Regions from separate parts of the Halalkalibacter krulwichiae genome, predicted to be linked through region 2. Evidence: a T-box and tRNA genes for the amino acid it is inferred to sense, from the RefSeq annotation. Region 2 holds a T-box; the other regions hold tRNA genes.

Region 1 (2,172 bases), 2.1 Mb from region 2:
CGCTCTAACCAGCTGAGCTATAGGCCCATATTCAATATTGGAGCGGGTGATGAGAATCGAACTCACGACATCAGCTTGGAAGGCTGAGGTTTTACCACTAAACTACACCCGCATATTAAAATGTCATGGTCGGGAAGACAGGATTTGAACCTGCGACCCCCTGGTCCCAAACCAGGTGCTCTACCAAGCTGAGCCACTTCCCGTAAAGGCGCGCCCTGAGAGATTCGAACTCCCGACCTTTTGATTCGTAGTCAAACACTCTATCCAGCTGAGCTAAGGGCGCTTATAAATATGGTGCCGAGGGCCGGACTTGAACCGGCACGGTAGTCACCTACCGCAGGATTTTAAGTCCTGTGTGTCTGCCAATTCCACCACCCCGGCATGGTAGAAACGAATAATATGGAGGCGGTACCCGGATTTGAACCGGGGATAAAGGTTTTGCAGACCCGTGCCTTACCACTTGGCTATACCGCCATTATTTAAGAGCGGAAGACGAGATTCGAACTCGCGACCCCCACCTTGGCAAGGTGGTGTTCTACCACTGAACTACTTCCGCATTGGCTGGGCTAGGAGGATTCGAACCTCCGCATGACGGAATCAAAATCCGTTGCCTTACCGCTTGGCGATAGCCCAATACTTAATGGGGCGGCTGATGGGAATCGAACCCACGAATGCCGGAACCACAATCCGGTGCGTTAACCACTTCGCCACAACCGCCATAGTATACTTTTATGAAATTATTGGCAGGGGCAGTAGGAATCGAACCCACACCGGAGGTTTTGGAGACCTCTGTTCTACCGTTAAACTATGCCCCTATATAAATGGTGGAGGGGGACGGATTCGAACCGCCGAACCCGGAGGGAGCGGATTTACAGTCCGCCGCGTTTAGCCACTTCGCTACCCCTCCACATATTTAATACATGTTATAATGGCGGTCCGGACGGGACTCGAACCCGCGACCTCCTGCGTGACAGGCAGGCATTCTAACCAACTGAACTACCGGACCATTTTGGTATTGCGGGGGGCGGATTTGAACCACCGACCTTCGGGTTATGAGCCCGACGAGCTACCAGACTGCTCCACCCCGCGTCGTTATATAGTAATGGATGATGTTTTTCACTGAAGTGGACATCTTCCTCTTCTCGTGTTTCTTTCAAACGCATGAGTTGATGTTACTCGCTGCTTATTCACGATTTAAATAAACCTAAGAATAATAATGGCGGAGGAAGAGGGATTCGAACCCCCGCGCGGTTTAACCCGCCTGTCGGTTTTCAAGACCGATCCCTTCAGCCGGACTTGGGTATTCCTCCGCGTTTCGTTTCGTTGGTGGACCCTGTAGGACTCGAACCTACGACCGATCGGTTATGAGCCGACTGCTCTAACCAACTGAGCTAAAGGTCCAAATTTTGGTGGAGCCTAGCGGGATCGAACCGCTGACCTCCTGCGTGCAAGGCAGGCGCTCTCCCAGCTGAGCTAAGGCCCCGTATCGCCTCACCAACAATTAATACTATATCACACGATTTAATTCTGCGCAACATTTTTTTCTTGTTTTTTTTCAAAAAAAATCTAAGCTGAAATTATCCCGTCGGAATTAATAATCTATCATAATCTGCTTTTCATATCAATATCTTCTCATAACTTTTTTACTAAATATAGCTGATTGTAATCATTCCACTATAAAATCTACATATAAAAGAGACATTAAGCTTAGCTTAACATCTCGTACAATATTTATTTGAAAGTTGTCGTCAGTTCTCCTAAACCTTCAATCTCAACTTTTACTTCATCACCCGATTTCAACCAAACGCGTCTATCAATCGGTTCACCCATGATAACCCCTTCTGGAGTACCTGTTAAGATGATATCACCAGGTTTAAGTGTCATATGTTGCGATATGTAACTAATAATTTCCGAGCAATTAAATATCATATCGGATGTATTAGAATTCTGACGAAGCTCGCCATTTAAAGTAAGTTTAATTGATAATTGATCTGGATCACTTACTTCATCCTTACTTACAAGATACGGTCCGATTGGACAAAACTCATCCGTCGTTTTGCCTAACAACCATTGGGAACTTGTAAATTGCAAATCACGAACGGACAAATCATTACCATTACAATACCCATATAAGTAGGAAAGTGCGTCTTGTTTTGTTACATCCTTTGCTTC
Region 2 (2,172 bases):
CGCTTGTAGAAGAAGAGGTCAGTCATTATTTAAGCGTGTAAGGTTGGGAAAAGGCTATCTTTTTATTGATAAAAAATCCAAACGGCATTACGGTCAATGCATCGTATTCGCTCCGGAAATATACTTCGCTTTGTGCGGGCAGCTGGTGAGCCTCCTCGTTTGGGTCTCACCTTTGCCCTTTGATTCTGCAGCAGTCTGCGTATATTCCTCCGCTAAGGTTGTCATCGTTCCTATTCTCAAAAAAACTGTTATGTCGCAGTCTCTTCATGTTTTCTCTCCTATGTAAACGAAAGCGCCCGTTAATTGAACAGGCAATGAAATAACCTTTGTAGTAATATACTAGTATTTACAAAAGGAGCCTCAGATGTTGTGAAATTAACATCTCTTTTATTATTTTTATTGCATCTATCTCTCTTTTTTGCTAATATCGTTTCATAGCTAACGATTTTGAAAATTAGAGGGGGAGTTATTATTCATTCATTTAACGAGGACGGAGAATTGCTTCCTGAAGAGAAAGATACGATGAATCTCTTAATGAAACTTCCACTTGAGTCATTGAACTTAGAGGCAATTGCTGTAGTCACAAACATATACCGCATTGCGCAAGGGTTGCGAAATAAAATGGAACGTGAAGTGTTATCAGAGTACGGTCTATCCTGGACATCTTTTTCGATCCTATATGATTTATGGATCGCGAAACAAGTAGAGACAAAAAAGTTAGCCCTTTCTGCTGGGGTTTCAAAAGCAACCGTTAGTAATATTACGAACACGTTGGAGCGAAAGGAATTATGCTATCGTAAAGTCGATCCTAGAGATCGACGAATTACGTACGTTACGATTACAGATAAAGGCAAGCAAGCCATGCAAGAGTTATATCCACGTTTTCATAAAGGGGAAACAGAGATTGTTTCTAGTTTAACGATTGTTGAACAAAAGAAAATATCGAACTTATTAAGGCAAGTTATTCGAGACAATCAGTTTTAAAAATCACATAATAAAAAGCGTAGATAGGAAACTGAGTAGTAATTACTTCCCTGTTTCAGAGAGTCGATGGGTGGTGTGAATCGACACATAGGTAATGCGAATTACAATCCTTGAGCTTTCTTTGCGACAAGCAAAGGCGGGCGAGCCGTTATTCGTTTGAGTGGAAGAATTAGATTCTTCAATAAGGGTGGTACCGCGTGCAAAACCACGTCCCTTTTTTAGGGATGTGGTTTTTTTGTATATTTTCATGGAGGGGAAAAAAGATGACTCAACAAAACGTAGAAGTAACAGATGAACAATTACAAGAAGTTAAAAGGCAAATGGAGCTTTACACTCAAGGTGTACAAGACATCATTCCAATCGAAGAACTCGAGCAAAAGATCATAAAGTCAGTAATAGAAAACCGTCCACTTAAAATTAAACTAGGACTAGATCCGTCAGCACCTGATGTCCACCTTGGCCATACCGTTGTTTTAAAAAAGTTGAGGCAGTTTCAAGAAAATGGCCATATTATTCAATTGTTAATCGGCGATTTCACAGGGAAAATTGGCGACCCTACAGGGAAATCTATTGCGAGAAAGCCTTTAACAGATGAGGAAGTTAAATACAATGCCAAAACGTACTTCGAACAGTTTGGAAAGATTGTTGATATGGAAAAAGTGGAACTGCATTATAACTCAAAGTGGTTGTCTGAACTAACATTTGAGGATGTGATCCAGTTAGCAGGGAAGATTACGGTAGCAAGGTTAATGGAAAGGGATGATTTTGAAGAACGGATTGCATTTGGTAAGCCAATCTCTCTTCACGAGTTTTTCTACCCATTGATGCAAGGTTATGATTCAGTTGTCCTAGATTGCGACATTGAGCTTGGTGGTACAGATCAGCATTTCAATGTGTTGATGGGTAGACATTTTCAAGAGAAGTTTGGAAAAGAAAAACAAGTAGCGATGCTAATGCCGTTATTGGAAGGGCTCGATGGGGTAGAAAAGATGTCGAAATCTAAGAAAAACTACATCGGGATTGATGAAAGACCAGAGGAGATGTACGGAAAAGCGATGTCTATCCCAGACCGGTTGATGAGTAAGTATTTTGAGTTAGTTACTGATCTTTCGGAGCAAGAAGTGAAAGCGATCGAAGGACAGTTAGCAACTGGCGAATTACATCCAAGAGATGCGAAAATGCATTTGG
Region 3 (2,172 bases), 1.3 Mb from region 2:
TGGTGACCCGTACGGGATTCGAACCCGTGTTACCGCCGTGAAAGGGCGGTGTCTTAACCGCTTGACCAACGGGCCAATACAACTTGTCCATGGCGGAGAAGGAGGGATTTGAACCCTCGCGCCGCGTAAACGACCTACACCCTTAGCAGGGGCGCCTCTTCAGCCACTTGAGTACTTCTCCTTGGCTCCACAGGTAGGACTCGAACCTACGACCGATCGGTTAACAGCCGATTGCTCTACCACTGAGCTACTGTGGAATATGGTGGGCCTAAGTGGACTCGAACCACCGACCTCACGCTTATCAGGCGTGCGCTCTAACCAGCTGAGCTATAGGCCCCAATTTTTTGGAGCGGGTGATGAGAATCGAACTCACGACATCAGCTTGGAAGGCTGAGGTTTTACCACTAAACTACACCCGCGTTATATGAAATGGCGCGCCCTGAGAGATTCGAACTCCCGACCTTTTGATTCGTAGTCAAACACTCTATCCAGCTGAGCTAAGGGCGCATTATTAAAAGCGGAAGACGAGATTCGAACTCGCGACCCCCACCTTGGCAAGGTGGTGTTCTACCACTGAACTACTTCCGCATTGGCTGGGCTAGGAGGATTCGAACCTCCGCATGACGGAATCAAAATCCGTTGCCTTACCGCTTGGCGATAGCCCATTATCAATAAGGGCGACTGATGGGAATCGAACCCACGAATGCCGGAACCACAATCCGGTGCGTTAACCACTTCGCCACAATCGCCATAAATGGTGGAGGGGGACGGATTCGAACCGCCGAACCCGGAGGGAGCGGATTTACAGTCCGCCGCGTTTAGCCACTTCGCTACCCCTCCACATATAAATACATGTTATAATGGCGGTCCGGACGGGACTCGAACCCGCGACCTCCTGCGTGACAGGCAGGCATTCTAACCAACTGAACTACCGGACCATTTTGGTATTGCGGGGGCGGATTTGAACCACCGACCTTCGGGTTATGAGCCCGACGAGCTACCAGACTGCTCCACCCCGCGACGTTATATGGTAATGAAATAAATTTTCATGGCGGAGGAAGAGGGATTCGAACCCCCGCGCGGTTTAACCCGCCTGTCGGTTTTCAAGACCGATCCCTTCAGCCGGACTTGGGTATTCCTCCGCAATATATGGTGGAGCCTAGCGGGATCGAACCGCTGACCTCCTGCGTGCAAGGCAGGCGCTCTCCCAGCTGAGCTAAGGCCCCAATTAAATACTCGCCTGGCAACGTCCTACTCTCACAGGGGGAAGCCCCCAACTACCATCGGCGCAGAAGAGCTTAACGACCGTGTTCGGCATGGGAACGGGTGTGGCCTCTTCGCTATCGCCACCAGACTATTTATTGAACATCGGATTCTCCTTAGAGTATCTTCGTTCACATTTGAGAAATGGTTCTCTCAAAACTAGATAATGCGTAATAGAAACTCAAGAATATATTGGATAAGTCCTCGACCGATTAGTATCTGTCAGCTCCACGTGTCGCCACGCTTCCACACCAGACCTATCAACCTCATCATCTCTAAGGGGTCTTACTGGATTAACTCCATGGGAAATCTCATCTTGAGGGGGGCTTCATGCTTAGATGCTTTCAGCACTTATCCCGTCCACACGTAGCTACCCAGCTATGCTCCTGGCGGAACAACTGGTACACCAGCGGTGTGTCCATCCCGGTCCTCTCGTACTAAGGACAGCTCCTCTCAAATTTCCTACGCCCGCGACGGATAGGGACCGAACTGTCTCACGACGTTCTGAACCCAGCTCGCGTACCGCTTTAATGGGCGAACAGCCCAACCCTTGGGACCTACTTCAGCCCCAGGATGCGATGAGCCGACATCGAGGTGCCAAACCTCCCCGTCGATGTGGACTCTTGGGGGAGATAAGCCTGTTATCCCCAGGGTAGCTTTTATCCGTTGAGCGATGGCCCTTCCATGCGGAACCACCGGATCACTAAGCCCGACTTTCGTCCCTGCTCGACTTGTAGGTCTCGCAGTCAAGCTCCCTTTTGCCTTTGCACTCTACGAATGATTTCCAACCATTCTGAGGGAACCTTTGGGCGCCTCCGTTACTGTTTAGGAGGCGACCGCCCCAGTCAAACTGCCCACCTGACACTGTCCCTGAACCGGATCACGGCTCGAGGTTAGAATGTCAGCACA
Region 4 (2,172 bases), 350 kb from region 2:
ATTGAGAGATCTTCAATATATTTTAATATAATAGCTGTTCGATATTTAGGCGGGAGTTGATTAATCTCAGCCTGAACCCACTGTTGACGCTCTAAAGCCACAACTTGATCATCTGGCAAATCATCACTTGCGGCTAATTGTGACTCATACGTTAAACCTTCGGACCCTTTTACTTCTTCCTGTAAATAAAAATCTGGTTTCTTTTTGCGTAGTCGATCAATCGCTACATTCGTTGCAATTCTAAATAACCAAGTTGAAAACTTACGATTGATATCAAAACGATCAATGTTTGTATACGCTCGAAGAAATGCTTCTTGGGCAACATCTTGAGCTTCATGCATGTTTCCCACCATTCTATAAGCAACTTGAAAAACTTTGTCTTTATATAGTTCAACAATTTCTGAGAAAGCTTGTTGATTCCCTTTTCTCACTTCCCTAATCAATCTCTTTACAATTATATCCATAAAGTAATCCCTGCCTACACTCGTTCTGACTTTTATACGTAAAACTAAACGATAAAGTTTCATTTTCCATTTATTACATATAATAACATGATTTCTGTTTCAACTTTAAAATATTAGGGTATTTAAATAATACTTAATTAAAAACAAAAAATTAATACCAATTTGTTATAACATCATTCAAAACGGATCAGCACTCTTCTTTGAACTGCATATATTTCACTCAAATTTGTTAGACAGTAACTACTTTAGAAGGATGTGGATAATATGGATCAAAAAAGGCAGCTTATACAAGATATAGAACGATACAGAAACCTTTTAAATGAAAAATCAAAAACAACCTCTTTAATTTCAAAGGAGATGCTGGAATACAGTCACAAATTAGATCAGCTTTTAAATGAATATGATTACTTAGTGAGTAGAAACAAATGGCATAAAGAAAAAACAAACATATAAAAAACCATAGATGTTTTATCTATGGTTTGAATTATTATGTATTGGTGGAGCCTAGCGGGATCGAACCGCTGACCTCCTGCGTGCAAGGCAGGCGCTCTCCCAGCTGAGCTAAGGCCCCAAACTATGGAGCGGAAGACGGGATTCGAACCCGCGACCCCCACCTTGGCAAGGTGGTGTTCTACCACTGAACTACTTCCGCGTCTTTTTAAATAGCAAAAATGAGCCATGAAGGACTCGAACCTTCGACCCTCTGATTAAAAGTCAGATGCTCTACCAACTGAGCTAATGGCTCTAAAATGGCTGGGCTAGCTGGATTCGAACCAACGCATGACGGAATCAAAATCCGTTGCCTTACCGCTTGGCGATAGCCCAATCATGGTGGAGGGGACGGATTCGAACCGCCGAACCCGGAGGGAGCGGATTTACAGTCCGCCGCGTTTAGCCACTTCGCTACCCCTCCATGATAAAGGATGCCGGCCAGAGGACTTGAACCCCCAACCTACTGATTACAAGTCAGTTGCTCTACCAATTGAGCTAGGCCGGCATATATGGTGGAGGATGACGGGATCGAACCGCCGACCCCCTGCTTGTAAGGCAGGTGCTCTCCCAGCTGAGCTAATCCTCCATTAAATCAAAGTTATATGGTGACCCGTACGGGATTCGAACCCGTGTTACCGCCGTGAAAGGGCGGTGTCTTAACCGCTTGACCAACGGGCCATTTTGTATGTCACTAACTGACAAAAAATATTATATCTAAAGTTAAAGAAAAAAACAAGCTTTTTTTAAAGGGAAATTGTTTGTTTTTAAACCTATTTCAGCATTAAAAAAACGCCTTTACAGGTTTATACTGAAGGCGTATAGACGGTCCTTCTGGAGCTTCCAAGCGGACTTGAACCGCTGACCCCTACCTTACCATGGTAGTGCTCTACCGACTGAGCTATGGAAGCATAAATATGGCTCCACAGGTAGGACTCGAACCTACGACCGATCGGTTAACAGCCGATTGCTCTACCACTGAGCTACTGTGGAATAATGGCCTGGCAACGTCCTACTCTCACAGGGGGAAGCCCCCAACTACCATCGGCGCAGAAGAGCTTAACGACCGTGTTCGGCATGGGAACGGGTGTGACCTCTTCGCTATCGCCACCAGACTTATGTAAGAGAATGGTTCTCTCAAAACTAGATAATGCGTAATAGAAACTCAAGAATATATTGGATAAGTCCTCGACCGATTAGTATCTGTCAGCTCCACGTG

What was found. A T-box is a leader RNA that pairs with one kind of tRNA and senses whether it is charged. The one in region 2 lies ahead of tyrS (tyrosine--tRNA ligase), so its partner is inferred to be a tRNA-Tyr.
Region 1: it has a tRNA-Tyr gene. The T-box ahead of tyrS (tyrosine--tRNA ligase) is inferred to sense a tRNA for this amino acid. The anticodon was not compared.
Region 3: it has a tRNA-Tyr gene. The T-box ahead of tyrS (tyrosine--tRNA ligase) is inferred to sense a tRNA for this amino acid. The anticodon was not compared.
Region 4: it has a tRNA-Tyr gene. The T-box ahead of tyrS (tyrosine--tRNA ligase) is inferred to sense a tRNA for this amino acid. The anticodon was not compared.

What each region holds. Positions count from the first base shown of each region.
Region 1 is NZ_CP020814.1:1,886,233-1,888,404, reverse strand. It holds tRNA gene BkAM31D_RS09440 (tRNA-Ile) at 1-27, opposite strand, end outside; tRNA gene BkAM31D_RS09435 (tRNA-Gly) at 39-112, opposite strand; tRNA gene BkAM31D_RS09430 (tRNA-Pro) at 127-203, opposite strand; tRNA gene BkAM31D_RS09425 (tRNA-Arg) at 210-283, opposite strand; tRNA gene BkAM31D_RS09420 (tRNA-Leu) at 293-381, opposite strand; tRNA gene BkAM31D_RS09415 (tRNA-Cys) at 401-474, opposite strand; tRNA gene BkAM31D_RS09410 (tRNA-Gly) at 485-556, opposite strand; tRNA gene BkAM31D_RS09405 (tRNA-Gln) at 559-633, opposite strand; tRNA gene BkAM31D_RS09400 (tRNA-His) at 642-717, opposite strand; tRNA gene BkAM31D_RS09395 (tRNA-Trp) at 742-815, opposite strand; tRNA gene BkAM31D_RS09390 (tRNA-Tyr) at 823-907, opposite strand; tRNA gene BkAM31D_RS09385 (tRNA-Asp) at 930-1,006, opposite strand; tRNA gene BkAM31D_RS09380 (tRNA-Met) at 1,016-1,089, opposite strand; tRNA gene BkAM31D_RS09375 (tRNA-Ser) at 1,218-1,310, opposite strand; tRNA gene BkAM31D_RS09370 (tRNA-Ile) at 1,325-1,401, opposite strand; tRNA gene BkAM31D_RS09365 (tRNA-Ala) at 1,408-1,483, opposite strand; gene BkAM31D_RS09360 (fumarylacetoacetate hydrolase family protein) at 1,732-2,172, opposite strand, start outside.
Region 2 is NZ_CP020814.1:4,437,003-4,439,174, reverse strand. It holds gene urtE (urea ABC transporter ATP-binding subunit UrtE) at 1-41, shown strand, start outside; gene BkAM31D_RS22545 (MarR family transcriptional regulator) at 523-984, shown strand; T-box leader at 996-1,202, shown strand; gene tyrS (tyrosine--tRNA ligase) at 1,248-2,172, shown strand, end outside.
Region 3 is NZ_CP020814.1:3,118,261-3,120,432, forward strand. It holds tRNA gene BkAM31D_RS15705 (tRNA-Glu) at 1-75, opposite strand; tRNA gene BkAM31D_RS15710 (tRNA-Ser) at 91-181, opposite strand; tRNA gene BkAM31D_RS15715 (tRNA-Asn) at 183-257, opposite strand; tRNA gene BkAM31D_RS15720 (tRNA-Ile) at 261-337, opposite strand; tRNA gene BkAM31D_RS15725 (tRNA-Gly) at 346-419, opposite strand; tRNA gene BkAM31D_RS15730 (tRNA-Arg) at 431-507, opposite strand; tRNA gene BkAM31D_RS15735 (tRNA-Gly) at 517-588, opposite strand; tRNA gene BkAM31D_RS15740 (tRNA-Gln) at 591-665, opposite strand; tRNA gene BkAM31D_RS15745 (tRNA-His) at 677-749, opposite strand; tRNA gene BkAM31D_RS15750 (tRNA-Tyr) at 756-840, opposite strand; tRNA gene BkAM31D_RS15755 (tRNA-Asp) at 862-938, opposite strand; tRNA gene BkAM31D_RS15760 (tRNA-Met) at 948-1,020, opposite strand; tRNA gene BkAM31D_RS15765 (tRNA-Ser) at 1,050-1,142, opposite strand; tRNA gene BkAM31D_RS15770 (tRNA-Ala) at 1,151-1,226, opposite strand; rRNA gene rrf (5S ribosomal RNA) at 1,239-1,354, opposite strand; rRNA gene BkAM31D_RS15780 (23S ribosomal RNA) at 1,456-2,172, opposite strand, start outside.
Region 4 is NZ_CP020814.1:177,067-179,238, reverse strand. It holds gene sigW (RNA polymerase sigma factor SigW) at 1-464, opposite strand, end outside; gene BkAM31D_RS00980 (aspartyl-phosphate phosphatase Spo0E family protein) at 729-917, shown strand; tRNA gene BkAM31D_RS00975 (tRNA-Ala) at 960-1,035, opposite strand; tRNA gene BkAM31D_RS00970 (tRNA-Gly) at 1,042-1,116, opposite strand; tRNA gene BkAM31D_RS00965 (tRNA-Lys) at 1,137-1,209, opposite strand; tRNA gene BkAM31D_RS00960 (tRNA-Gln) at 1,215-1,289, opposite strand; tRNA gene BkAM31D_RS00955 (tRNA-Tyr) at 1,294-1,377, opposite strand; tRNA gene BkAM31D_RS00950 (tRNA-Thr) at 1,389-1,461, opposite strand; tRNA gene BkAM31D_RS00945 (tRNA-Val) at 1,467-1,542, opposite strand; tRNA gene BkAM31D_RS00940 (tRNA-Glu) at 1,560-1,634, opposite strand; tRNA gene BkAM31D_RS00935 (tRNA-Thr) at 1,789-1,864, opposite strand; tRNA gene BkAM31D_RS00930 (tRNA-Asn) at 1,872-1,946, opposite strand; rRNA gene rrf (5S ribosomal RNA) at 1,953-2,068, opposite strand; rRNA gene BkAM31D_RS00920 (23S ribosomal RNA) at 2,130-2,172, opposite strand, start outside.